Linked DNA regions of Microterricola viridarii. The protein of the gene in region 1 binds, or shares a complex with, the protein of each later gene. Links are inferred from orthologs where the notes say so. Each region holds a gene or a part of one and is shown in the gene's direction. Other genes may lie near its edges. The genes, in order: metK and groL.

Evidence for each region.
Region 2: the proteins of metK (region 1) and groL are in contact, whole or in part, in a cryo-EM structure (PDB 8P4O), measured with the Escherichia coli proteins. The link is inferred for Microterricola viridarii from one-to-one orthologs.

Annotation. Positions count from the first base shown.
Region 1 is NZ_LT629742.1:2,062,748-2,076,489, forward strand. Bases 1-2,946 are described here. They hold metK (methionine adenosyltransferase), read left to right. Parts: upstream 1-849; coding sequence 850-2,043; downstream 2,044-2,946. Other genes in these bases: coaBC (bifunctional phosphopantothenoylcysteine decarboxylase/phosphopantothenate--cysteine ligase CoaBC), read left to right, coding at 1-794; BLT62_RS09450 (primosomal protein N' family DNA-binding protein), read left to right, coding at 2,046-2,946. Outside these bases: more of BLT62_RS09450, read left to right, coding at 2,947-4,109; fmt (methionyl-tRNA formyltransferase), read left to right, coding at 4,110-5,027; BLT62_RS09460 (RsmB/NOP family class I SAM-dependent RNA methyltransferase), read left to right, coding at 5,024-6,460; rpe (ribulose-phosphate 3-epimerase), read left to right, coding at 7,078-7,758; BLT62_RS09475 (phosphoribosyl-ATP diphosphatase), read left to right, coding at 7,771-8,034; hisG (ATP phosphoribosyltransferase), read left to right, coding at 8,104-8,943; imidazole glycerol phosphate synthase subunit HisF, read left to right, coding at 8,949-9,713; hisI (phosphoribosyl-AMP cyclohydrolase), read left to right, coding at 9,710-10,096; BLT62_RS09495 (anthranilate synthase component I), read left to right, coding at 10,138-11,661; BLT62_RS09500 (Trp biosynthesis-associated membrane protein), read left to right, coding at 11,664-12,257; BLT62_RS09505 (DUF6704 family protein), read left to right, coding at 12,340-12,570; indole-3-glycerol phosphate synthase TrpC, read left to right, coding at 12,574-13,362; trpB (tryptophan synthase subunit beta), read left to right, coding at 13,359-13,742. UniProt on the Escherichia coli protein: Catalyzes the formation of S-adenosylmethionine (AdoMet) from methionine and ATP.
Region 2 is NZ_LT629742.1:3,350,198-3,363,824, reverse strand. The notes cover bases 10,400-13,323. They hold groL (chaperonin GroEL), read left to right. Parts: upstream 10,400-11,009; coding sequence 11,010-12,638; downstream 12,639-13,323. Other genes in these bases: BLT62_RS15355 (hypothetical protein), read left to right, coding at 12,765-13,323; BLT62_RS15365 (DUF3048 domain-containing protein), read left to right, coding at 10,400-10,879. Also shown: BLT62_RS15445 (GIY-YIG nuclease family protein), read right to left, coding at 1-260; BLT62_RS15440 (hypothetical protein), read left to right, coding at 317-1,072; BLT62_RS15435 (hypothetical protein), read right to left, coding at 1,077-1,706; BLT62_RS15430 (hypothetical protein), read left to right, coding at 1,980-2,441; BLT62_RS15425 (hypothetical protein), read right to left, coding at 2,449-2,925; BLT62_RS18015 (hypothetical protein), read right to left, coding at 2,922-3,125; BLT62_RS18010 (hypothetical protein), read right to left, coding at 3,153-3,440; BLT62_RS15410 (hypothetical protein), read right to left, coding at 4,037-4,771; BLT62_RS15405 (hypothetical protein), read right to left, coding at 4,768-5,010; BLT62_RS15400 (hypothetical protein), read right to left, coding at 5,007-5,249; BLT62_RS15395 (DMT family transporter), read left to right, coding at 5,371-6,375; BLT62_RS15390 (DMT family transporter), read left to right, coding at 6,422-7,444; BLT62_RS15385 (nitroreductase family protein), read right to left, coding at 7,467-8,048; peptide-methionine (R)-S-oxide reductase MsrB, read right to left, coding at 8,055-8,471; BLT62_RS15375 (DUF3263 domain-containing protein), read left to right, coding at 8,725-9,042; BLT62_RS15370 (LytR C-terminal domain-containing protein), read left to right, coding at 9,176-9,751; and 2 more genes.

The DNA of each region.
Region 1 (13,742 bases):
TCGGCCCCGCCGTGGGCCAGCTGACCGGCGCCGACTCCGGCCCCGGCCGGCTCGAGGAGCCCGACGCGATCGTCCGCGCCGCCCTCGCCGCCTACGACGCGTCCCGCCCCGACGCCCGGGCCGCGCAGCTCGACCTGGCCGGCCGACGCGTCGTCGTCACCGCCGGCGGCACCCGCGAGCCGTTGGACCCCGTGCGCTTCCTCGGCAACCGCTCCAGCGGCAGGCAGGGCATCGCCCTGGCCGAGGCGGCGGCCGCCCGCGGCGCCGCGGTGGTGCTCATCGCGGCCCACCTCGAAGTGCAGGCGCCGGCCGGCGTCGACGTGCGCGAGGTCTCGACGGCCTTGCAGATGCAGGATGCCGCCGCCCTGGCATCCGAGGGCGCCGACATCGTCATCATGGCGGCCGCCGTCGCCGACTACCGCCCCGTTGAGGTCAGCGAGGGCAAGATCAAGAAGGACGAGCGCGGCGACACCATGACGCTCGAGCTCGTCCGCAACCCCGACATCCTGGCCGGCCTCGCCGCCGCCAAGGCCCCCGGCCAGCTCGTCGTCGGCTTCGCCGCGGAGACCGAGCCGGACCGCGCCGCCCAGCTGGAGCTCGGCCGTAGCAAGCTCGCCCGGAAGGGCGCCGACCTGCTCGTGCTGAACCGGGTCGGCTGGAGCGAGGGCTTCGCCACAGAACGCAACGACATCACGGTGCTCGATGCCGGCGCGGATATAGTGTTGGAGGCCGTCGGCAGCAAGCTGTCGGTGGCCCATCGCATACTTGATGTGATCGCGGAACGTCTGCACTAGCAGCCCGCGCGACCACCGTTTTTCAGCACCACAACCTTCGATCAGAGACAGGCCCATGAGCGAGCTTCGGCTATTCACTTCGGAATCGGTCACCGAGGGACACCCAGACAAGATCTGCGACCAGATCTCCGACAGCATCCTCGACGCCATGCTGGCACTCGACCCGCACAGCCGGGTCGCCGTCGAGACGCTGGTGACCACCGGGCTCGTGCACGTCGCGGGTGAGGTCACCACCGAGGCGTACGTCGAGATCCCCTCCATCGTGCGCGAGCGCATCACCTCCATCGGCTACGACTCCTCCGACGTCTGGTTCGACGGGCGCTCCTGCGGGGTGTCGATCTCGATCGGCGGCCAGTCGCCGGACATCGCCCAGGGCGTCGACAAGGCCTTCGAGAGCCGCACGCTCTCCAGCCACGAGCGCTACGACCAGCAGGGTGCTGGCGACCAGGGCATCATGTTCGGCTACGCCACCACCGAGACGCCGCAGCTGATGCCGATCCCGATCTGGATCGCGCACCGCCTCGCCGAGCGCCTCGCCGAGGTGCGCAAGGCCGGCCTCGTCGACTACCTGCGACCGGATGGCAAGACCCAGGTCACCATCGGCTACGAGGGCCAGATCCCGCGCAGCGTCGAGACCGTCGTGCTCTCCACCCAGCACTCGCCCAAGGTCAGCCAGGAGCAGCTCGCCCGCGAGATCAACGAGCTCGTCATCCGCCCCGTCCTCGACCTCGTCGAGCTCGACTCCGCCGGCGCGAAGACCCTGATCAACCCGACCGGCAAGTTCGAGATCGGCGGCCCGCAGGGCGACGCCGGGCTCACCGGCCGCAAGATCATCATCGACACCTACGGGGGAGCCAGCCGCCACGGCGGGGGAGCCTTCAGCGGCAAGGACCCGTCCAAGGTCGACCGCTCCGCCGCCTACGCCATGCGCTGGGTCGCCAAGAACGCCGTCGCCGCCGGCCTGGCCGAGCGGCTCGAGGTGCAGGTCGCCTACGCCATCGGCAAGGCGGCCCCCGTCGGGCTGTACGTGGAGACCTTCGGCACCGGCACGCTGCCTGACGCCGACATCACCCGCGCCATCCGCGAGGTGTTCGACCTCCGCCCCGGCGCCATCATCGACGACCTCGACCTGCTGCGCCCGATCTACGCGCAGACCGCCAGCTACGGCCACTTCGGCCGCGAGCTCCCCGACTTCACGTGGGAGCGGCTGGACCGGGTCGACGATCTGAGAAGCGCAGCCGGGCTCTGATCATGCGGTCCGGTGTGGTCGCCCGCGTCCTGATCGACAACCCGCTGCCGCAGCTGGACCACCTCTTCGACTACGGCGTGCCGGAGGCGCTGGCCGGCGACATCCGCGTCGGGCAGCGGGTCAAGGTGCCGTTCCGCTCCGGCGGGCGCATCATCGACGCCTACGTGATCGAGCTGGTGGACCCCGCAGGCGCCGATGACTCCTTCTCGGGCACGCTCAGCGACATCGACTCGCTCGTGTCGACGGCCGCCGTGCTCACCCCCGACGTCTACGAGCTGGCGCGCCGCATCGCCGACCGCGGCGCCGGCAGCGCCATCGACGTGGTGCGGCTGGCCGTGCCGCCGCGCGCGGTGCGGGCCGAGAAGAAGTGGCTGGCCGCGCAGGCGGATGCCGCAGCCGCCGAGCCCGAGCCCGAGCCCGCGCCCTCATCTGACCCGGTCGCCTCGCCCGCTGTGCCCTCCGCCGAGCCGGTGCTCCCTGGCCTCAGCGGCTACACCGACGCCGTCGTGGCCGGGGCCCTCGACCCGGACGGGCGGGTCGCGATGACCGCCGTGCCGCGGCTCGTGCAGACGCCGTCCGGCGCCTGGGTGGGCCACTGGGCCCTGACCATGGCCGAGCTGGCCGCGCGCACGCTCGCCGGCGGGCGCAGCGCCCTGCTGGCCGTTCCCGACTTCCGCGACCAGGAGCAGCTGCTCGCCGCCCTGCACGCGCTGCTGCCGGCGGAGCAGATCTCCCGCTTCGACGCCCGGCAGACCACGACGGAGCGCTACAGCGCGTTCCTGGCCTGCCTCGGCCCCGAGCCACGCGTCGTCGTCGGCAACCGCTCCGTCGTCTACGCGCCGGCCAGCGCGCTCGGGCTCATCGCCCTCTGGGACGACGGCGACCCGCTGTACGCCGAGTCGCTCGCCCCCTACGCCAACGCCCGCGACGTCGCGCTCATCCGGCAGGGCCTGAGCGGCTCCGCGCTCGTCCTGCTCGGCCACGCCCGCAGCATCGAGGCGCAGCGCCTCGTCGAGATCGGTTGGCTGCACGAGCTCGCGCCCGAGCGCTTCTCCCGCCCCAACATCATCGCCACCGCCCAGCAGGGCCAGCCGGACGAGCACGCCCAGGCGGCGCGCATCCCGTCGCTGGCCTGGCGCGAGGCGAAGGACGGCCTCGGCCGCGGGCCCGTGCTCGTGCAGGTCGCCTCGCCCGGCTACGCGCCCGTCGTCGCCTGCGCCAGCTGCCGCGAGGCCGCCCGCTGCGCCCACTGCCAGGGTCCGCTCGGCCAGAACGCCCCGGGAGCGGCGCCCAGCTGCCGCTGGTGCGGCGCGATCGCCGCGAACTGGACCTGCGGCACCTGCGGGGGGCACGCGCTGCGCACCGTGCGGATCGGCGCCGGGCGCACCGCAGAGGAGCTCGGCCGGGCCTTCCCCGGCGCGCTCGTCGTCGTCGCCGACGGCGAGAACCCGATCCTCAGCGTGAGCGCGAAGCCCGCGCTGGTGATCGCCACCCGCGGGGCCGAGCCGGTCGCCGCCGGCGGCTATGCCGCCGTGCTGCTGCTGGACGGCGAGCGGATGCTCGGCCGCGAGTCCCTGCGGGTCGCAGAGGACGCACTGCGCTGGTGGTCCAACGCGGCCGTGCTGGCCGCGCCCGGGGCGCCGGTGATCCTGGCCGGGGTGGGCGGCGCCCTCGCCTCCGCGCTCGGCACCTGGCAGCAGGCCCAGTGGGCCGGCCGCGAGTTCGCCGACCGGCGCGCCCTGCGCTTCCCACCCGCCGTGCGCACCGCCTCCGTCACCGCGGCCCCCGGCGTGCTCGACGGCGCGCTGGCCGAGCTGCGTGAGCTGGACGGCGTCGACATCCTGGGGCCGGTCCCCGCCCCGCCCGCCGGGCCGGGCGCGGCGGCATCCGACGGCCTCATGCGCGCCATCGTGCGCTTCGACTACGCGGCCGGCGCCGAGGTGGCCCGGCGCCTGCGGGCCGCCATCGTCGCCGTGGCGAGCTCGCGGAGGCGGCCGCCCAAGGGGGGCGCCTTCCGGCCCGCACCTACACTGAGAGTTCGATTTGATGACCCGGAGATCTTCTAGATGAGACTTGTTTTTGCCGGAACGCCCGACGCCGCGGTGCCGAGCCTCCGACTGCTCGCGGGCGGCCCGCACGAAATCGCGGCCGTCGTCACCCGGGAGGATGCCCCGCAGGGGCGCAAGCGCATCCTGACCCCGTCTCCGGTGGCGCAGGCCGCCGCAGCGCTCGGGCTGCCGGTCATCAAGGCGAACCGCCTCGACGAGGCCGTCACCGCCCAGATCGCGGCGCTCGGCGCGGAACTCGGCGTCATCGTCGCCTACGGCGGGCTCGTGCGCGAGCCGCTGCTCTCCACGCCCCGCCTCGGCTGGATCAACCTGCACTTCTCGCTGCTGCCGCGCTGGCGCGGGGCCGCCCCGGTGCAGCGGGCGCTCATCGCCGGCGACGAGCGCACCGGCGCCGACGTCTTCCAGCTGGTTGCAGCCCTCGACGCCGGCGACGTCTTCGGACGGATCGAGCGGCCCATCACCGAGGCGGACACGTCCGTGACGCTGCTGGCCGAGCTCGCCGTCTCCGGCGGGGCCCTGCTGGCCCGCGTCGTGGACGAGCTCGCCGACGGCAGCGCCGTCGCCGTGCCGCAGAGCGGCGAGCCCACCCCGGCTGCCAAGCTCGGCATCGACGACGCCCGGCTGCACTGGTCGGAGCCCGCCGAGACCGTCTTCCACCGCTACCAGGGCGTCACCGCCGAGCCCGGCGCGTTCACCCTGCTCGACGGCGCCCGGTTCAAGCTGCACGAGCTCCGCCACGCGCGGGATGCCGCAGCGCTGCCGCCCGGGCACATCAGATCCGTCGACGGCCGCGTGCTCGTCGGCACCGCCAGCACCCCGCTCGAGCTGCTCCGTGTGCAGCCGGCCGGCAAGACCCCGATGAACGCCGCCGACTGGTGGCGCGGCATCGCAGCAGAGGAGGTGATCGCCGAATGAGCGATCCCAGGAACAGTTCGCCCCGGCGGAACAGCCAGGGCCGGGCGCCGCAGCGCCGCCCACAGCAGCAGGTGCAGCCCGCCCGGCTCGTCGCCTACGAGGTCATCGCCGCCGTGCGCGAGTCCGACGCCTACGCCAACCTGCTGCTGCCCAGCCGCATCCAGAAGGCCGGCCTGAACTCGGCCGACGCCGCGCTGGCCACCGAGCTCACCTACGGCACGCTCCGCATGCAGGGCTTCTACGACAAGGTCATTGAGCTCGTCGCCGACCGCACCGTTGACAAGATCGACCCGGCCGTGCTCGACGTGCTGCGCCTCGGCGCCCACCAGCTGCTGGCCACCCGGGTGGCCACGCACGCCGCCGTCAACGAGTCGGTCGCGCTGGCCAGCCAGGTCGCCTCCCGCTCGGCCACCGGCTTCACCAACGGCGTGCTGCGCACCATCTCGCGCAGCTCGCTCGAGGAGTGGCAGGGCTGGGTGCAGGAGGAGACCGAGGGCGCCGACGAGAAGCTCGCCGTGCTGCACTCGCACCCGGCCTGGGTGGTGCGCGCGCTCCGCGCCGCGCTGGACGCCGAGGGCCGCGCCGACGAGCTCGAGCAGCTGCTGCAGGCCGACAACGTCGCCCCCAGGGTCAACCTGGCGGCGCTGCCCGGCCTCGTCGATCAGGTGGATGCCGCCGGCCTCGGCGACGCGGACGCCTTCTCGCCGATCGGCTTCGTGCTCTCCGGCGGCGACCCGCTCGGCGTCACGGAGCGTTTCGGCGGCCGCGTGCGCGTGCAGGACGAGGGCTCCCAGCTGGCGGCACTCGCCCTCAGCCGGGCCGAGCCGGTCGTCGCGGGGGAGCGCTGGCTCGACCTCTGCGCCGGCCCCGGCGGCAAGGCGGCGCTGCTCGCCGCCGAGGCGCGACTGGGCGGCGCGGAGCTCACCGCCAACGAGCTGGTGCCCGCCCGGGCCGGCCTCGTGCGCAACGCCCTCGCCGGCGTGCCCGGCGAGGTGCCCGTGCTGGAGCTGGACGGCACCACCATCGGCGACACGCACCCCGCCGCCTTCGACCGGATCATGCTCGACGCGCCCTGCACCGGCCTCGGCGCGCTGCGCCGGCGCCCGGAGGCCCGCTGGCGCAAGACGCCGAACGACGTCGCCGAGCTGAGCGTGCTGCAGGGCAAGCTGTTCGACGCCGCCTTCGCCGCGCTGAAGCCCGGCGGCATCCTCGCCTACGTCACCTGCTCGCCGCACCTCGGCGAGACGCTCGGCACCGTCAACGGCGCCCTCGCCCGCTGGGGCGACGCGCTCGAACAGCTGCCGACCCGCGAGGTGCTCGAGGGCATCGCCGCGAACCCGCTGGACGTCGGCGGCGACGGCCGGACCGTGCAGCTCTGGCCGCACCGCCACGGCACCGACGCCATGTTCATCGCGCTGTTCCGCAAGAACTAGCCGCACCCGTCCGCCGGGCGGCCGCACCTCGGGAGGCGTTCGACGGGTCGGGAGGCACCTGTCGGCCGAAACCCGCCTCCCGATCCGCCGTCTGCCTCCCGATCGGTCGCGGCGCCCGAAGCCCTGAGCGACTTCGCGGGAACGGCTGCCTGCGGCATCCGCCGGCCCGGCCACACGCGCTGGTCGGGTGTTGGTTTCGGTCGCTGGCGCTCCCTCGAGCCAACGGGGTTGCGGATCCGGAGGCACCCGCGACATCGGGAGGCAACTTCGGGCCGGAAACAGCCTCCCGATCCGCCGTCGGCCTCCCGATCGGTCGCAGCCGCTCCCTCGAGCCAACGGGAGCACGAGGCTGGAGCTGGCCCTTTCCGTTGATCGAGTAGGCCCGCGAGTGTCGTATCGAGATCTCGCAACGGGGTCTCGATACGCGCCGCAGGCGGCGCTACTCGACCAGCGGGTGGGTGCCACCCGTGTCCCGGGGCGTTGGCTTCGGTCGCTGGCGCTCCCTCGAGCCAACGGGGTGCATGCGCGCATCCGCACGGCGGCTGGAGGGCGCCGCGCCGCGAGGGACGAGCAGCCGAGCCAACGTGGGCAGCCGCCCGCTCGCTAGCATAGGAGCCATGTCGACCAGCAGCGCCCCCCGCATCAACCCCAGCATCCTCACCGCCGATTTCGCGAACCTCGAGCGCGAGCTCGGCCGCATCGCCACCGCCGACTTCGTGCACGTGGACGTCATGGACAACCATTTCGTGCCGAACCTCACCTTCGGCAAGACGATGGTGGAGCGCCTCAACGAGGTCTCCCCGATCCCGCTGGACGTGCACCTGATGATCTCGGATGCCGACCACTGGGCGCCCGGCTACGCCGAGGTGGGGGCGGCATCCGTCACCTTCCACGCCGAGGCCAGCACCGACCCGGTCACCCTGGCCCGGCGGCTGCGCCAGCGCGGCGCCCGCGCCGGCATCGCCCTGAAGCCCGGAACCGACGTCGAGCCGTACCTGGAGCTGCTTCCCGAGTTCGACCAGATTCTCATCATGACCGTGGAGCCCGGCTTCGGCGGGCAGAGCTTCATGACCGACATGATGCCCAAACTCCGACGCGCCGCCGACGCCGTGGCCGCCAGCGGCCTGGACGTCTGGCTGCAGGTGGACGGCGGCATCAGCCTGGACACCATCGGCACCGCGGCCGAGGCCGGCGCGAACACCTTCGTCGCGGGCTCCGCCGTGTATAACGCGGGCGAGCCGGAGGCGCAGATTGCGGCCCTGCGCGCCGCCGCGGCGTCATCGGCCCACAAGCACTAGTACCCTGTAGAGGTGAAAACTTTCGACGCCCTCTTCGCCGAGCTCTCCGAGAAGGCCCGCATCCGCCCCGAAGGATCGGGAACCGTGCGTGAGCTCGACGCGGGCGTGCATGCCATTGGAAAGAAAATCGTCGAGGAGGCCGCCGAAGTGTGGATGGCCGCCGAGTACCAGAGCGACGACGAGACCGCCGAGGAGATCTCGCAGCTGCTCTACCACCTGCAGGTGCTGATGCTGGCGAAGGGTCTCAGCCCCGCCGACATCTACCGACATCTCTGATTCGCCGCGCACCAGTGCCGGCCGCTCATGTCACCGATGACTGATCCACACGAACCAGAGAGCACCACCATGCTGAGAATTGCCGTGCCCAACAAGGGCTCACTGTCCGACACCGCCGCCCAGATGCTGTTCGAGGCGGGCTACACCGGCCGCCGCGACCCGCGCGAGCTGCACACTCCCGACCCCCGCAACGACGTCGAGTTCTTCTACCTGCGCCCGCGCGACATCGCCACCTACGTCGGCTCCGGCGCCCTGGATGTCGGCATCACCGGCCGCGACCTGCTGCTGGACTCCGGCTCGCCCGCCACCGAGGTGCACGAGCTGAACTTCGCCGAGTCGACGTTCCGCTTCGCCGGCCCCGCCGAGCGCTTCCGCGAGCTCGGCGACCTCGCCGGCGTGCGCGTCGCCACCAGCTACCCGGGCCTCGTCGGCGATTTCCTCCGCGAGAAGGGCATCGAGGTCGAGCTGGTCAAGCTCGACGGCGCCGTCGAGTCCGCCGTGCGGCTCGGGGTCGCGGATGCCGTCGCCGACGTCGTCTCCACCGGCGCCACGCTCCGCGCCGCCGGCCTGGCCATCTTCGGCCCCGTCATCCTCGAGTCCACCGCCGTCCTCATCCGCTCCGCGGACGAGAAGCCCGGCGTGGCCACCCTGCTCCGCCGCCTGCAGGGCGTGCTCGTCGCCCGCCAGTACGTGATCATGGACTACGACATCCCCGTCGCGCTGCTGGAGCAGGCCACCCGCGTCGCCCCCGGCATCGAGTCGCCCACCGTCTCCCCGCTGCACGACCCGGAGTGGGCGGCCGTGCGGGTGATGATCCCGCGGGCGGAGACGAACCAGATGATGGACGCGCTCTACGAGATCGGCGCCCGCGCCATCCTCGTCAGCTCGATCCACGCTGCGAGGCTGTGACGGCCATGGCACTCTCCGTGCGCGTCATCCCGTGCCTCGACGTGGCCGACGGCCGCGTCGTCAAGGGCGTCAACTTCCAGAACCTGCGCGACGCGGGCGACCCCGTCGAGCTGGCCAAGCGCTACTTCGAGCAGGGGGCGGACGAGCTCACCTTCCTCGACGTCACCGCGACCGTCGACAACCGCTCCACCACCTACGACGTGGTGCGGGCCACCGCCGAGCAGGTCTTCATCCCGCTCACCGTCGGCGGCGGCATCCGCAGCGTTGAGGACGTCTCCCGGCTCCAGGCCAACGGCGCCGACAAGGTGGGCGTGAACAGCGCCGCCATCGCCCGCCCGGCCCTGATCGCCGAGATCGCCGACCGCTTCGGCTCGCAGGTGCTCGTGCTCTCGCTCGACGTCAAGCGCAGCGAGCGCACCGAGTCCGGCTTCGTCGTGACCACCCACGGCGGCCGCACCGAGACCGACCTGGACGCGCTCGACTGGGCGCGCCAGGCCATCGAGCTCGGCGTCGGCGAGCTGCTCGTCAACTCGATCGATGCCGACGGCACCAAGGCCGGCTTCGACCTCGAGCTGATCCGCATCATGCGCGAGCTCAGCACCGTGCCCGTCATCGCCTCCGGTGGCGCCGGCGCAGTGGAGCACTTCCCGCCGGCGATCGCCGCCGGCGCCGATGCCGTGCTGGCCGCCTCCGTGTTCCACAACGGCGAGCTCACCATCGGCCAGGTCAAGGCGGCCATCGCGGCCGAGGGAATGCCGGTGCGCGCATGAGCGACAACGCGAACGGCACCGGCACCGGCAACGCCGACGTCGACGCCGTCATCGCCCGCGCCGCCTTCAACGCCGACGGCCTGCTTCCGGCCATCATCCAGCAGCACGACACCCGCGAGGTGCTGATGCTCGGCTGGATGGATGCCGAGGCACTCCGCCGCACCCTGACCGAGGGCCGCGTCACCTTCTGGTCGCGCTCCCGCCAGGAGTACTGGCGCAAGGGCGACACGTCCGGCCACGCCCAGTTCGTGCGCGGCGCCGCACTCGACTGCGACGACGATGCGCTGCTGGTGCAGGTCGAGCAGATCGGGGCGGCCTGCCACACCGGCGCGCTCTCCTGCTTCGACGTCGACCCCCTCCAGCCCGTCATCCTGCCCGCCTGAGACACAGTTCGCCCGACGTTCGCCCCGACGAGGAGCCTGACATGAGCACCGGAACCACCACGCGCGCCGACTTCGACGCGGTCGCCGCCGAACACCGGGTGATCCCGGTGATGCGCGAGCTCTTCGCCGACGGCGAGACGCCCGTGAACATCTACCGCAAGCTTGCCGAGGGCCGCCCGGGCAGCTTCCTGCTGGAGTCGGCTGAGCAGGGCGGCATCTGGTCCCGGTTCTCCTTCGTCGGCGTCTCCTCCTTCGGCGTCCTCACGCAGAACGAGGAGTCCGTCGCCTGGATCGACTACGGCGCCCCCGCAGAGCGCGTGCTCGGCGACGCGGCCGGCCTCGCGCCGCTCGCCGCCCTCGAGCAGCTGTTCGAGCGCTGGAAGACGCCGCAGCTGCCCGGCCACCCTCCGCTGACCGGCGGCCTCGTCGGCTTCATCGGCTGGGAGGCCATCCGGCAGATCGAGAAGCTGCCGAACAAGCCGCCGAAGGAGTCCGGCGTGCCCGGCCAGGCGTTCAGCTTCGTCGCCGAGCTCGTCGTCATCGACCACAAGTACGGCACCGTGCAGCTGATCGCCAACGTGCTGAACGACGGCCGCGACGACGCGGACACCCTGTGGACGGACGCCCAGTCCCGCCTGGACGCCCTGCAGCGGCGCCTCGCCCAGCCGTCGGAGGCGTGGCTCGCCGAGGTCGACATGAACACGGCCCCGCACGGGCGCTCGCGCACCGCGGAGGCCGACTTCCTGGCATCCGTGGAGACCGCCAAGGAGTACATCCGCGACGGCGACATCTTCCAGGTCGTCATCTCGCAGCGCTTCGAGCAGGACTGCACCGCCGCCCCGATCGACGTCTACCGGGTGCTGCGCAGCCTCAACCCGAGCCCGTACATGTACCTGCTCAGCCTGGAGACCCCCGACGGCGAGCCGTACTGGATCGTCGGCTCCTCGCCGGAGGCCCTGGTCAAGGTGCAGAGCAACCGCGTCTTCACCAACCCGATCGCCGGCTCCCGGCCGCGCGGCGCGACGCCGGAGGCCGACGCCGACCTGGCCACCGAGCTGCTGGCCGACGCCAAAGAGCGCGCGGAGCACCTGATGCTCGTCGACCTGGCCCGCAACGACCTGGCCAAGGTGTGCACCCCCGGCAGCATCGAGGTGACCGAGTTCATGCGCATCGAGCGGTTCAGCCACATCATGCACATCGTCTCCGCCGTCGAGGGCGACCTCACGGAGGGCAAGAACGCGATCAGCGTGTTCCGGGCCACGTTCCCGGCCGGAACCCTCTCCGGCGCGCCGAAGCCGCGCGCCCTGCAGATCATCGACGAGCTCGAGCCGGCCCAGCGCGGCGTGTACGGGGGAGTGGTGGGCTACTTCGGCCTCGCCGGCGACGCCGACCTCGCCATCGCGATCCGCACCGTCACGATCATGGGCGGCGTGGCCACCGTGCAGGCCGGGGCCGGCCTCGTGCTCGACTCCGTGCCGCAGACCGAGTTCGAAGAGACACAGAACAAGGCCGCGGCGCCGCTGCGCGCCGTCGCCGTCGCCAACGCACTACACAGGGTGGTCTGAGCATGAGTGCCGCACGAATCAAGGGGCTCCTCATCGTCGGCGGGCTGCTGTCCGCCGTCCTCGCCCTCCTCGCCTGGACCCAGACCTGGGTGGTCGCGCACGTGGAGGGCATCCCGATCGACATCGACGGGGCCGCCGCCGCCCCCGCCCTGTCCGCGCTGGCCCTGGCCGGGCTCGCCCTGGGCGGCGCGCTGGCCATCGCCGGCCCCGCCTTCCGGCTGGTGCTCGGCGTGCTCGAGGTGCTGCTCGGCGTGTCCGTGGTGATCGCCTCCTCCGCCGCCATCGCCGACCCGGCCGCCGCCGCCATCGCCGACGTCACCAAGCTCACCGGCGTGGCCGGCGACAGCGCCGTTCTGGCGCTGATCTCGGATGCCGCCATCACGCTGTGGCCGTGGGTCGGCGTGGCCTCCGGCGTGCTGTTCGCCGCCGCCGGCCTCGGCGTGCTGCTCAGCTCGCGGCGCTGGCCGGGCCCCGGCCGCAAGTACCAGGCGGTGCGCCTGGAACACGCCGACGGCGCCCCCCTCAGCGCCAAGGACGCTGCCATCGACAACTGGGACGAGCTCAGCCGCGGCAGCGACCCCACCGACCAGCAGTAACCCCGCTCTTCCCCGGCTGCCCGGCCGCATGCGGCGGAGCCGCTAGACTTTCACACACCCCCTTCAACCTCTAAGGAGAACCATGAGCACAGAGTCAGTCGAGCCAGGACACGGCAATTCGCCGGCCGCATGGACCTCGGTCGTCATCATGCTCCTCGCCTTCCTCATCGGAACCGTCGCGTTCTTCCTGGAGCAGGAGTGGCTCGTCTGGGCCTCCGCCGGGCTCCTCGTCGCCGGCCTCATCGTCGGCTGGGCCCTCGCCAAGGCCGGATACGGCGTCAACGGCCCGAAGTACGCCCCGAAAGCGCACTAGCGAGTGCTGACCGAGCTCACCGCCGGCTCCGTTGAAGATGCCGAGCGGCGGCGCCTGAGCCGCCCATACGCCGCCGTCGAGGCCGCCGCTCTGGCGCGCCCGGCGGCCCTCGACGCCCTTGCCGCGCTGGCCCCGGCCGAGCGAGTCAAGGTCATCGCCGAAGTCAAGCGGTCGAGCCCGTCGCGCGGCCAGCTGGCCGAGATCCGCGACCCCGCCGCGCTGGCATCCGCCTACGAACAGGGCGGGGCCAGCGCGATCAGCGTGCTCACCGAGGAACGCAAGTTCGGCGGCTCGCTCGCCGACCTGGAGGCCGTGCGCGCCGCGGTGAGCCTGCCGGTGCTCCGCAAGGACTTCATCGCCACGCCGTACCAGGTGCTCGAGGCCCGCGCCGCGGGCGCCGACCTGGTGCTGCTCATCGTCGCCGCGCTCGAGCAGCCGCTGCTCGCCGAGCTGCACACGCTGATCCTCGAACTCGGCATGACGCCGCTCGTCGAGACGCACAGCGCCGACGAGCTGGAGCGCGCCATCGACCTCGGTGCCGCACTCATCGGCGTCAACGCGCGCAACCTTTCCACCTTCGAGATGGACAAGAACCTCTTCGGCACCCTGTCCGAGCGCATCCCGGCCGGAACCATCAAGGTCGCCGAGTCCGCGGTGCTCTCCGCGGCGGATGTCGCGCACTACCGCGCGGCCGGCGCCGACGTCGTGCTCGTCGGCGAGGCGCTCGTCACGAGCGACCCGATCCGCACGCTCTCCGAATTCCTGGCGGTCCCAGTAAGGAATCAACCGTGACGAACCCCACCGACCCGACCCCCTCCCGCAACCTGCGCGACGAGCTCGGCCCGTACTTCGGCGACTTCGGCGGGCGCTTCGTGCCCGAGTCGCTCGTCGCGGCCCTGGACGAGCTCACCGAGGCCTACGAGCTGACCAAGAAGGACCCGGCGTTCGCGGCGGAGCTCGCCGAGCTGCACAAGACCTACACCGGCCGGCCCTCCATCATCACCGAGGTGCCCCGCTTCGCCGAGCACGCCGGCGGCGCCCGCATCATCCTCAAGCGCGAGGACCTGAACCACACCGGCTCGCACAAGATCAACAACGTGCTCGGCCAGGCCCTGCTCACCAAGCGGATCGGCAAGACCCGCGTCATCGCCGAGACCGGCGCCGGCCAGCAC
Region 2 (13,627 bases), 1.3 Mb from region 1 along the record:
ATCTTGACTCGGCTGCGAAACCGCAGGTAGTAGACGATCGGCTGGTGCGTGACGACCTCGCGTTTCCGGCTTGCCGGAGTAGACGGCCGGCCGCGGTGTGTCTTCGCCTCGACTTGGAGGACATCGGCCGATGCGACTTCCATCGTGCCATCCTCGGCCCGCTGCCCGGCGAGCTTTCCGCTTTCGATCCAGGCGTAGATGCGGGATTGGTGACGGCCGGCCAGCCTGGCGGCCTCCGCGGTCGTGAGCCATTGCTTCATGGGTGTCTCCTGTTCAGTTGTGGGGTGGTGTCTGTGGTGGTCAGTAGGCTGCGGGAATGCGTGATATCGATTGGTCAGAAATGGGCTCTTACGACTGGCTGGCTCAAGTCTGGATTCCGGTAGCGCTCGGCATCGTGACCGCGATCCTGGCAGGTGTGGCCGTTTGGACTAGCCATCGGGCGAGTGTGCTGGCGCGGAAGATCGAGTCCATGCGCGATGCTGATGAGAAACGGCGCTATGCCGAACAGCGCAGTGAACGCCTCCTCACGATGTCACGTGAAGAGGCACGCGCCATGCTGCGCTGGGCCCGGCTCACATTTGAGATCCGCGGTTGGATGCACGATCCTCGTGCGCCCGCGCTTCCCGTCGAGCGCGACCCAAGAGTCGCGCGAATCGACGCGATGACGACACTCGATCAGAGCCTTGTTCCGGGCGCCCGGAGCCTTCTCAGACTTACCGAGCTGGAGCTTGAACACCGCCACGAACGGATGCCGAAATCCGAGGAGTTCCCAGACAAGAGATTGACGTCTGGTCTTGGCGGCACGTGGAAGAGCAACATGCGAAACGAAGCGTTCAGGTGGAGGGAACACCGAACCATGGAGCGCATACGGACGTGGGGTCTCGACCCAGAGCGAAGCACCCCACTAATCGACGACGAGCTCGCTCTCGCGCTGAACACCCCTAATGTGTTTTGGGATTACAGGCATGCGTTCCCCGATCAGGTCTTGGCTGAGTGGGTCGAAGATGCACCCAAGGCGTCCTCAAGGGGCATCACGGTGGGCGTCGTCGTGAACGAGGGTCCTGACGACTAGGGCTTCATGCATCTTCCCTCCCGATCGGTATCTCTATGAACCGTCCCCGTCGGACGCCTTGCCGGAGGTCACCCCGCACATACCCGCGCGCCAGGATTTCCCCTTCCAGTGAGTGCCGCCCTTCCGTATGACCGCCGAGGACGACCTGGCGGCTGCGCAGGCGAAGCTCGTATCCTTGAGGTGGAGCGCGTGAGCAGCTCGGATACCGCAACCACGCGTTCCGGATCGCGTTGGCGTCCGGTGTGCCTTGGAAGCGCGCGGGCGAGATCACAGGGCTCTCGCCGCGCGGCATCCAGGTCAGCGTGATGGACGAGCCGGCATCCTGCCTGGTATCTGCGAAGCTGAGCTCATGCAGACTGACCCTGTAGCGTTCATCGCGCTCGTCGTTTCCGTTCTCGCTGCCGGATTCACTGGCTGGCAGGCAGCGATCGCGCATCTCGAACGACGCGCGCGCGGTCGCGCCAGGCTCGAATTGGTAGGTGTCCCAATCCTCGGCCGCACAGATGGCGACCGCTGGGTAGTCCACAATCTCGGTGACGGAACTGCTGCCCACATCACGGTCCAGGCGCTCGTGGTGGGGACTGGCGATGTGCCGAGCACAACATTTCATGCGCACGTCCCGGAGCCGCTTCACGGCAAGGGATTCGCCCCTATTGTCGCGGACGGGCGCGTATGGCCAGCCGCGCTCAACAGATACCATAACTACCCGGCGGTCAGAGTCTGGGACGGGGCGACCGCTCGCGCACGTTGGGTGGACAGCGCTGGAAGAGCACGCTTTGAGAGCATTCCTCTGCGTATGCCTGCCGAACTAGGCGAAGCGTTCTAACTCGCGGCTTCCTTCACCGTCACCCACTCCTTCGGCTCACCCACCGGTCTCTCCTTTCTGCCTTGCGGCTAGTGTCGGTGCATGGTTTCTGAATCGTTGACGCTTGTCGAGGTCTTCCCGCGCGAGGAGGGTGAGCAGTGGCGTGTGTTTGCCCCGTCGAGCGAGTTCCCTGCACCCTGGTGGGAGCAAGAGCTGTGGGTCAACCGGGGCGAGCATTGGCTCTCCATTCAGCGAGACGGCATCGAGGTCGTGCGGTGCAAGTTCCACCTCACAGGAGGGCAGCTGTCCCGTAAAATGCTCGGTTCGATGCCGACGGGGCAACTGGACATTCTTGCGTTCGAAGTGGCGCTTTCCGCTCGGCGGCAGGGCGTCGGACGCGCAGCCCTGAGGGCGATCCGAGACATGTACCCGGAGCCGCGTCTAACCGCTTTGAACGATGATGCGACCTCGCGGCGATTCTGGGATGGCGTCGGGTGGGTGCGACACCAGCCGACGAGTCCAGTCCTCGCGGGTGTCGAGCGTGTGACCTACTCGGAGGTATGACTGCGGCTCAGGCACCGCGCTCGCCTTCCTGCGCCGCCGGCACTCGCTCGACATTGCCAGCCTGCCGCCGGCGCTCAACCCATCCGCGCTCGCCAGGCCGTGCGTCCCGGACGAAGACGTACGCGGTCTCTGCGTCCGTCCGCTCACTGATCGCGTGGCGTTGCAGCGAATTGACGATATGGCTGCGGTACTCCCACTCGTCTTCAGTTGCCGCCTCCTGTGCGGAGAGGTGAGCAATCACGGCGTCGGCGACAATCGTAAAGTCGTATCCCGCACCCTCGTCGCCGTAGCCGTAGCCGTAGCCGTCGATGTCGGCGTCCGACATTGCCTCACGGATCACAGTCGCCATAGCGTCCCGGTCGATGGTCAGCGGCTCAGCCTTCGCGGCGTCGTAGCCAGCCCGGAAGTCCTTGCTCGGATTGATCCGCCCGTCCCTGCCCGAGTACCCGCGCCATGCCTTGTCGCGTGCTTCGTTGTCGCTCATCGCTGTTCCTCCGCGCCGTCGTTGAGGATGTCCAGCTCCGGTGTCGGTGGCATCGTAGGCTTCCGCCCAAGGGCGGTCAGGTCATTGGAGCTGTGAGCGCCCCAGAACGACAGATACGCAGCCCGGACCGCCTCGCCCTCGGCAGCCACCCGCGCCAGCCTCCCCTCAGCCACTTCGAGCGCCGAGAGCAGGGCGAGCACCGTCTGAGGGTTCGCGGCCGCGATGAACTAGGCGTCCGGGTGCCGGATGCCGACAACGTCTGCGAGGTAGACCTTCGGGTCTTCGCGAGAGGTCGCGTTCGGTGCGACCTGGTAGACGACGAGGTCCCTTGACTGTACGCACATGAGGTCGGTCATGAACTCGAGGCGCGGGTCGGTCGCCGGCTCGCCGTACTGGTCATGCGCCCACTGCTCCACGAGCTCTTCGGGATCGCCGAGGTCGAACTCGCGCGCTGCGGAGCGCACCTGGTCTGCCGCGCGCCCGGTGGTCTTCCGATCCTCCCTGCCGATGGACATGACTTGGCACCGGCCGGCGCCCGGGGATCCACGTCGCGAGATACGGCTCACCGGTGTCGGAGTTCCCGGCCCAGTGCCAAGGGCCCTCGGTTGCTGCTTCTGCTTGCGCGCGCAGTGCGGCGCGGTCGATCTCAGGCATTCGCCTTCTCCATTCGTCTCTTCGTGTTCGCGACTGTGTTGGCGCAGCACCCCACCTCGAGCGCAATGTCGAGGTGGGGTGCTTGCCCTCTGCGAGCCGAAACCTGATTTGTTGGTGCTGCCTTGCGGTAAGCGGGCCGCGGCGACCAGACACCACGTCGTGGTCGCCCTTGTCGGGGATGTAGCGACGCTCAGACATCAGAACAGCGACGTCTCTTGATGCAGCTGCACGGGCTTGGAAGTGTCGTCCTCGTCCTCGGCTGGCGGGGGCTGAACGGGCTTGAGGTGTCCCAACTCGCCCTCGCACCCGCAAGCGCCACCGTCGCCTGGGCAGCTCATCCCTGATGGTGCATCGGCTGCGCGGCATCCGATCCCGTCCGTTGGCTCACCGTGCTCGCAGCAGCCGCAGAAGTCGCACCATGTGCCGCGGCAATCACCGCCGTGTTTGCTGGTTGCCATCAGGCTTCCTTCCTCGTCTTCGGTTCGAGTCGCTGCAGCGTCATGACTGCCTCGTACCGGTTGTGATCCATCTCGTAGCCGCAGTTCGTGCAGGTCACGTCGAGTTCGTCTCCGGCCTCGAGTGGCGGTTTCCACAGCAGCGCCTTGAGCCTGCACTCCGGGCATCTCACGTTCACCACACGATGTTCGCGATCGTCCATCGGGTGTCCTGCTATGGCCGTTTGCATGAGCACGACGAACCGCAGCGCGTCCTCAGCGCCGGCCGGGCGTGACACCCACACCTCGGGGTCGAGATCGTCGATGAACCGCTCAGTGATCACGTCGATCTCCTCCACGACGGCATCCGAGGGAAACCCCGGTGCCGGGTGCCCGAGCAGCATGATCAGCTCGTCGGCCATCCGCCACGTAATCGGCACCGGGATCACCCAGCCCGGATCCGCGCGCACACCGCCGTTGTCGATCTGCTGCGCCCGGTCGACGGATCGCAGGTGCGTGATCATGTCGTGCGCCTTCGACCACGCCTCGGTGACGCGCATCCAGCACGACCAGCACAGCAAGCCGTGCTCGGCCTGGCGGGGCAGGCATCCCGTGCACTCGTCATTCGTGGGCATGTCGATCTCGAGCGCGCGGTCGTACCGCCACGCGAAGCCGTTGCAGTGCGCCTGGTGCTGATCGCGCACCGTGCATGACCGCAGATTGGGGATGTCGTTTGTGAGACATACCAGCGTCATCATTCGTCCTCTCGCTCGGTGATGTGTGTCATGGGTCGCCCCTCGGTGTCGTACGCGCACGCCCCGTGCTCGCCACTCTCGGGGCAGGGGTCGATCTGGTAGCTGGTCGGAACGTCAGGGTCGAAGTCGGGCTCGTCGCCGCGCTCCTGCCTCTGGAGCACGTGGGGCCAGAACGCGGCGTCGGCGAATGACTCCCGGAACGCGGCCTCCTGGCACCACGGCGAGGATGCAGGGTCGGTCATGGTTGTTCTCCTGCCTGTGCTTCGAGTTCGTTGACGCGGGCAGCCCCCGTCTCGCGCCCTTCCCGAAGCCCGTCGATCCGCTCGATGATCGTCGGGTCGAACTTCTTCGCCTTGATGCTGCGCTGCTTCATCGCCTCAGTGGACTTCATGTGCTCGTCGTGCGAGGCGATCTGTGCGTCGAACATGGCGAGCAGAATCCGGGCAGTGCCGAGCTTCGACTCGGCGTCGCGGCCGATCACGATTCACCGCCACCAGGCCGCCCCGAACCCCGCGTTCATGGCACAAGGGTAGTGCGCGCCGACCGCGGCGTCTCGGGGTGCTCGGATCTAGGCTTGGGCGGTGACGTCAGAGCCTGATCCGGTGCCCCGCCCCTCCGAGCCCGGCTCTGCGCCTGACGGCCGGCCCCGCCGGCGCTTCCCGATGTGGCTGGCGATCCTCGCCGCGACGGCGAGCGGCGCGCTGCTCGCCGTGCAGTCGCGCATCAACGGCGAGCTCGGCCGGCAACTCAATGACGGCTACACTGCGGCGGCGATCTCCTTCGGCTCCGGCCTCGTGATCCTGTTGATCGTGCTCTGCGTCTGGAAGCCGGGCCGGGTCGGGCTCGGCCGCGTCGCGCGGGCACTGCGCCCGAACGAGCTGGGGGAGCGGGAGCTGAAGCCGTGGATGCTGCTCGGCGGTCTCGCCGGCGCCTTCTTCGTCGCCTCGCAGGGCCTCACCGCTGCCGTTCTCGGCGTCGCCCTCTTCACGGTGGCGATCGTGGCCGGCCAGACGATCAGCGGAATGGTGCTCGACCGCGTCGGCCTGGCGCCCGGCGGGCACCGGCCGTTGACCGCCGACCGCCTGATCGGATCGCTGTTGGCGCTGGCGGCCGTCGTCTGGGCGGTGTCGGCGCAGTTGGGCGGCGACGTGCCGTTCTGGATGCTCATCATGCCGCTCATCGCGGGCGCGCTCGCAGCCTGGCAGCAGGCCGTCAACGGCCAGGTGCGCGCGGCGGCGGCCAGCGCGCAGAGCGCCACGCTGATCAACTTCATCGTCGGCAGCGCCGCACTGATCACCATCGCGCTGGTGCGCAACGCCGTTCTCGGCTGGCCGGCCGAGTTCCCAGCCGAGCCCTGGCTCTACATCGGCGGGGCGATCGGCTGCCTGCTCATCGCCGTGCAGACGGTGCTCGTCAAGGTGACGGGCGTGCTCCTGCTCGGCCTGGCGACGGTGTCCGGCCAGCTCGTCGCCGCGCTGCTTCTCGACCTCTCCGTGCCCGGCCAGGCGGTCGCGTTCTCCACGATCGGCGGCACGCTCGTCGCCCTCATCGCCGTCGTGGTCGCGAGCGGCTGGCTGAACTCGTGGCGGAGGGCCACGACGGCGTAAGACTGCCGAGTCCAGTGCCGGCTCCGGCGCGGCCTAGGCTGGAGTGATGACTGCTTCCCGGATGCCGACGACTGCGGAATCCGCCGGCGGCACCCCCGCCCGCCCCGACTCCGGCGCCCCGACGCACCGCCACGTGCCCACTTGGCTCGCCATGCTGGTCGGCACCGCCTGTGGCGCGCTGATCGCCCTGCAGTCGCGCATCAACGGCGAGCTCGGCCTCCGCCTCGACGACGGTTTCACGGCCGCGGCAATCTCGTTCGGCTCCGGCTTCCTGATCATGTTCGTCGTGCTCTGCTTCTGGCGCCCCGGCCGCGCCGGCCTGGCGCGGGTGGTGCAGGCGCTCCGCCGCAACGAGCAGGGCGAGCGGGTGCTGCGCCCCTGGATGGTGCTCGGCGGTCTCGGCGGCGCACTCCTCGTCGCCTCGCAGGGGCTGACCGCCGCCGTGCTCGGCGTCGCCCTGTTCACGGTGGCCATCGTCGCCGGGCAGACCGTCAGCGGCCTCGTGCTCGACCGGATCGGGCTCGGCCCGGGTGGCCGGCAACAGCTGACGCTCAGCCGCCTGATCGGATCGGTGCTCACCCTCGTCGCCGTCGGCTGGGCGGTCTCGGCCCAGTTGGGCGGCGAGGTGCCGATCTGGATGCTCGTGATGCCGCTGGTCGCCGGAGTCTTCGTCGGGTGGCAGCAGGCCGTCAACGGCCGGGTGCGGGCCGTCGCCGGCAGCGCGCTGTCGGCGACCCTGATCAACTTCCTCATCGGCAGCATCGCCCTCGTCGCGATCGCGCTGGTGCACAACGTGCTGGCCGGCTGGCCGAGCAGCTACCCGAGCGAGCCGTGGCTGTACATCGGCGGGGCGCTCGGCTGCATCTTCATCGCCGTGCAGGCGGCCCTGGTGCGGGTGACCGGCGTGCTGCTGCTCGGCCTGGCCACCATCGCCGGCCAGCTCATCGCCGCACTGGCGATCGACCTGGTGCTGCACGGCCAGGACATCGCACTCTCGACGATCGCCGGAACGGCGCTCGCCCTCGTCGCGGTGGTCATCGCCAGCGGGGGCTTCGCCCGCCGCCGCTGACCGCGATTACCGCCGCCGCCGCTCAGCTCTCGAGCGTGCTGAGCCGGTGCTCCAGGGGCGCGCGCTTGTCGTGCGAGCTGCCCAGGCGGTCTGGGATACCGCCGACATAGAGCCAGCCGAGCAGCTTCTCGCCCGGGGCGAGACCGTGCATGGCCGCCACCGCCTTGCTGCGGGTGTGCGGCCCGGTGCGCCACATCACGCCCCAGCCCGCCTCGTGCAGCAGCAGGCTCAGCATGTGGGCGACCCCGGATGCGACGGCCTCCTGTTCCCACTCGGCCACCTTGTGGCTGGGCTGCGGGCTCGACACGACGGCGATGAGCAGCGGTGCACGCATCGGCTTGGCCGCCAGCGACGCGGCGCCCGAGCCGTGCAGCCCCGCCGCGTCGGCCAGCGCCCGCCCGAGACGCGCCCTGGCCTCGCCGCGCAGCGCGATCACGCGCCACGGGTGCAGCGCGCTGTGGTCGGCCACGCGGCCGGCCGCGCCCAGCAGCCGCTCGAGCTCGGCCGTGCTCGGCGCGTCCTCGGTGACCTTGGAGTGGGAGCGCCGGGCCTGGGCCGCAGCGAGCACGGGCGGCGGAACGGGCGAGTCGAGCGATTTGGACATGTCGGGCTACGCGGAGGGGGGAGTGTCGGCGGCGGTGAAGTTGAGTGCGATCGAGTTCATGCAGTAGCGGTCGCCGGTCGGGGTGCCGAAGCCGTCAGGGAAGACGTGACCGAGGTGGGAGCCGCAGGCGGCGCAGCGCACCTCGGTGCGGCTCATGCCCAGGGTGTCGTCCTCGATCAGCTCGACGGCCTCCGGGCGCACCGACTCGTAGAAGCTCGGCCAGCCGCAGCCGGAGTCGAACTTTGTGCCGCTCTGGAACAGCTCGGCGTTGCACGCACCGCAGGTGTAGACGCCGGCGCGCTCCTCATCGAGCAGCTGGCCGGTCCAGGGGCGCTCAGTCGCTGCCTGGCGCAGCACGGCGAACTCCTCCTCGCCAAGCTCGGCCCGCCACTCGTCATCGCTCTTGTTCACTTCGTAGCCCATGGCGTTCCTCCTCGTTCGTGCGGGGCCGCGGGGCCCCGAGGACATTTTAAGCGGTGTGCCTGAGCAGGCGGGGCCGCTCGATCCGGTGTCCTCCGTCATCCGCTCCCCATGCAACGCCCGGCGGGCCTGAGACATTCCGGATGACGAACCGCCCACCGCGTCAACGTGAGTTCCAATCTGGACTGCCTATGATGGGCCCGACAAAGCTTGAGGCGGATTGACCGCGCGAGGCGCGGCAGAGAGGGGCACGGCGATGGATCAGTCGGATGGCTCGGCCCCGCACGACGCCGCCTCGGATCCGGGTGCCGACGGCGAGGCGCTGAGCGAGCGCGAGCTGGCCATCCTGGCCTTCGAGAGCCACTGGTTCAAGCACGCCGGCGCCAAGGAGCAGGCGATCCGCTCCGAGCTCGGCCTGTCGGCGGCACGGTACTATCAAGTGCTCGGCTCCATCATCGACCGCCCTGCGGCGCTCGCCCACGATCCGATGCTCGTCAAGCGCCTGCTGCGGATGCGCACGGCCAGGGCCGAGGCCCGGGCCCGGCGCTCCCTCGGCGGGCAGGGCACGGTGTAACGGCCAGCGCACGCGCGGGCAGAACCCGGCAGCACCCAGGCCGGCCAGCCGCTCCGGCGCGGCCCCGAACCAGACCAGACCGAATCACACCAGACGGAAGCAACCCAGAGAGATCAGGCCAGGCACACTCACTATGGCAACTTCGTTCCAACACGATCGCTTCGACGAGATCCCCAGCGACCTGCAGCGTGTCGGCGCCCACCGCGTGCCGCGCAAGCGGGGCCGCGGCTGGGTTTCCTTCGCCTGGGCGGCGCTGGCCACCGTCGTCCTCGTCGGTGCCGGAGTCGTCGCACTTTTCGTGCTGAACGACAACCTCTCGAACGGCACCGGCCCCGCTGCCTCCCCGCAGAGCTCGGAGCCCGCGCCCGCCGAGCCCGAGGTTCCCGCCGTGCAGCCCACCGTCGACCCTGCCCTGGCCGTGACCGTGCTGAACGGCACCGAGCGGGCCGGGCTCGCCGCCGCGGCCGGCGACACCCTCGCCGCCGCCGGCTGGAATGTGACCACCCGCTCCAACGCCGCAACCGAAGACGTGACCGTGTCGACCGTTTACTACAGCGACCCGTCGCTGGAGGGGGCGGCCCTCGGCGCCGCACAGTCGATTCCCGGCGCCGGCATCGCGCTCTCGCAGGACTTCGTCGACCTCGGCGAGGCCTCGCTCGTTGTCGTCATCGGCGCCAACTACCCGGCCATCGACGAGTCGGCCGAGTAGTCGCGGCCGGGCGACACACCGGGCACGGCGTCCACCGCCACCCTGCTGCACAGCCCTAGTCTGTGCAGGGTGAGTATCGCCACGCTTTTTCGGATGCCGACCGCAGCGCGCTGGGCTGCCGCCACCCTGGCCGTTGGCCTGCTGCTCGGCACCGCCGGCTGCGCCGCCGAGGAACAGCCCGCGGCGGCCGGCCCGACGCCCAGGCCCACCCAGACCGCACGGCCGACGCCGCCGCCGCCCGTGCTGGCCCCGCTGCGCGGCACGGTCGCGGCCGAGGGCGCCGACGAGCGCCCCGCGTTGGCCGCGAAGATCGACAACCACGAGGGTGCGCGGCCGCAGCTGGGCCTCGAGCGCACGGACATCGTGTTCGAGGAGCTCGTCGAGGGCGGCCTCACCCGCTACGTCGCCATCTGGCACTCCGATCTGCCCGACGAGATCGGCCCGGTGCGCTCGGTGCGCCCCATGGACCCCGACATCGTCACGCCCTTCGGCGGCATCATCGCCTATTCCGGCGGCCAGGAGGTCTTCGTCGACATGATGATGAACACCCCCGTGGTCAACGCCGTGTTCGACTTCGACGACACGGGCCTGTTCTACCGCGACGACGTGCACGAGTCGCCGCACGACGTCATCGTGCACGCCGCGGAGCTGGTGCGGCGCAACGCCCTGCTCCCGCCGCCGGCTGCGCAGTTCGAGTACGCGGTGGACGATGGCGAGCCGACATCCGTTGCAGAGGGCGCCGCCAACTCGGTCGTGCAGCTGCGTTTCTCTGACGCCCGGTGGCCGAGCTGGGGCTGGGACGCCGCGGGCGCCAGCTGGCTGCGCTCGCAGGAGGGCGAGCCCGACCTGGACGCCGCTGGCGCACAGCTGCGGGCGAGCAACGTCGTGACGCTGCTCGTCGAGATCGACGATTACAGCTTCGAGGACATCCCGCGCACCCTGATGATCGGCGCGGGGGAGGCCTGGGTGTCCAGCGGTGGAAGCACCGTGCACGGCGTCTGGCGCAAGGATTCCCCGGCCGGAAGCATCCGTCTCGTCAGCGATCTGGGCACGCCGATCACCCTGGCGCCCGGGAATACCTGGGTCGAGTTGGTGCCGAGCTCCGGCGGCGTGGAGATCATTCCCTAATGGTCGCCGGGAGTGCCCCCGGCTCGCTTGCACTCTCGGCATCCGAGTGCCAGAATTGGCTTAGCACTCGCAACACCTGAGTGCTAAATCCAAAGTCTTGGGAACGTCCGGGAAGGGACGAGAATCACACATGGCAAAGATCATTGCTTTCAACGAAGAGGCCCGTCGCGGCCTTGAGCGTGGCCTCAACATTCTGGCCGACACCGTCAAGGTGACCCTCGGCCCGCGCGGCCGCAACGTCGTTCTGGAGAAGAAGTGGGGCGCCCCCACGATCACCAACGACGGCGTCTCCATCGCCAAGGAGATCGAACTCGACGACCCGTACGAGAAGATCGGCGCGGAGCTCGTCAAGGAGGTCGCCAAGAAGACCGATGACGTCGCCGGCGACGGAACCACCACCGCCACCGTGCTCGCACAGGCCCTGGTCCGCGAAGGCCTGCGCAACGTCGCAGCCGGCGCCGACCCCATCAGCCTCAAGCGCGGCATCGAGAAGGCGACCGCTGCGGTCATCGCCGAGCTCGTCGTCAACGCCAAGGAGGTCGAGACGAAGGAAGAGATCGCCGCGACCGCTTCCATCTCCGCCGGAGACGCCGAGATCGGCGCCATCATCGCCGAGGCCATCGACAAGGTGGGCAAGGAGGGTGTTGTCACCGTCGAGGAGTCGAACACCTTCGGAACCGAGCTCGAGCTCACCGAGGGCATGCGCTTCGACAAGGGCTTCCTGTCGGCATACTTCGTGACCGACCCCGACCGTCAGGAAGCGGTCTTCGAAGACCCCTACATCCTTATCGTCAACGGCAAGGTCAGCAACATCAAGGACCTGCTGCCGATCGTCGACAAGGTCATCCAGACCGGCAAGCAGCTCCTCATCATTGCTGAGGACGTCGACGGCGAAGCTCTCGCGACGCTCGTCGTCAACAAGATCCGTGGCATCTTCAAGTCGGTTGCCGTCAAGGCCCCCGGCTTCGGCGACCGCCGCAAGGCGCAGCTGCAGGACATCGCTATCCTCACCGGTGGCCAGGTCATCTCCGAGGAGGTCGGTCTCAAGCTCGAGAACGCCACCCTCGACCTGCTGGGCAAGGCCCGCAAGGTTGTCATCACCAAGGACGAGACGACCATCGTCGAGGGTGCCGGCGACGTCGAGGCCATCGCTGGCCGCGTCGCGCAGATCCGCGCCGAGATCGAGAACACCGACAGCGACTACGACCGCGAGAAGCTGCAGGAGCGCCTGGCCAAGCTGGCCGGTGGCGTTGCAGTCATCAAGGCCGGTGCCGCAACGGAGGTTGAGCTCAAGGAGCGCAAGCACCGCATCGAGGACGCCGTTCGCAACGCGAAGGCTGCCGTCGAAGAGGGCATCGTCGCCGGTGGTGGCGTCGCCCTGATCCAGGCCGGCAAGACCGCCTTCGAAGGCGCTGCCATCGCCGCCCTCACGGGTGACGAGGCAACCGGTGCCCAGATCGTGCGCGTTGCAATCGACGCCCCGCTCAAGCAGATCGCCCTCAACGCCGGCCTCGAGCCGGGCGTTGTCGCGGACAAGGTGCGCAACCTGCCCGTCGGTCACGGCCTCAACGCCGCAACCGGTGAGTACGTTGACATGCTCGCTGCCGGCATCAACGACCCGGTGAAGGTCACCCGCTCCGCGCTGCTGAACGCATCGTCGATCGCTGGTCTGTTCCTCACCACCGAGGCCGTCGTTGCCGACAAGCCGGAGAAGAACCCGGCCCCGATGGGTGACCCGTCGGGCGGCATGGACTTCTAAGTCCCCGCGCAACAACCTCGCAGTAACTGAGCCGGGCGTCTCCTTCGGGAGGCGCCCGGTTTCTGCGTTCCGGCCGGTTTCGGGCACGCACTGGCGGCGATCGCGCGCGAACGATACAGTTCGCGCATGAGGCATTCAGCCGGATCACAGAATGGCGCGTACACGCGCGTGGGGCGCTGGTCGATGTCGGCTGCCGCGCTCGGGATTGCACTGTTCCTGTCGGCCTGCGCCGGACAACCGGCGCCCGGGTCCACCGCGCCGCCGAGCGAACGGCCACAGCCGAGCGAATCCCCCTCCGCGGCCCCGATCGAGGCGGCCCCGAGCGCCCGATTGGCGGCCGGTTGCGACGAGCTGGTGCCGCCCGCGCTCCTCGTACCGGTGTTCGCCGAGGAGCTCTCGCTGCGGCCGATCGGATTCGATCACAGTTCCAACGGTCCCGTTGCCGTCTCGCTGCTGCAGCTGGGCTCCGTCAACTGCGTCTGGGCGAATGACCAGACCTTGCAGCCGTGGGAGTCCGCCAGCGTGAAGGGCTATCGCGGTGTGCACCTGACCGTCGTGCCGGAGGGTGAGGCCCCGTGGCTGGCCTATGCGGAGACGTACAGCGGCGGGCAGGAGGTTCCGTTTGCCCACAGCGAGAACGCGCTGGGGCCGCGCTGCGTCGCCGAAATCGAGTCTTGCTTCTTCCAGGCCCTTGTCGGCGCGGCGTGGGTCGACCTCACCATCACCGGGGTCGGGGCCGCTGACACGTCGAATGACGACGAACTGGTCGAGCTCATCACTCCGCTGACGGACGCGCTCGTCCAGACGCTCTCCGCCGAACCCGAGGCTCCGCCGCGCTGGACGGTGCCGACAACGGTACTGCCGCTGCCCGCCGACTGCACCGACTTCCTCAGCGATGCCCAGGCGGAGGAGTTCGCGGCGGCGGGGCCCTTGTCGGTCGGCGTCTTCTGGGACGGGCCGCGCGTCGGGCAGTTCAACCACGGGATGAA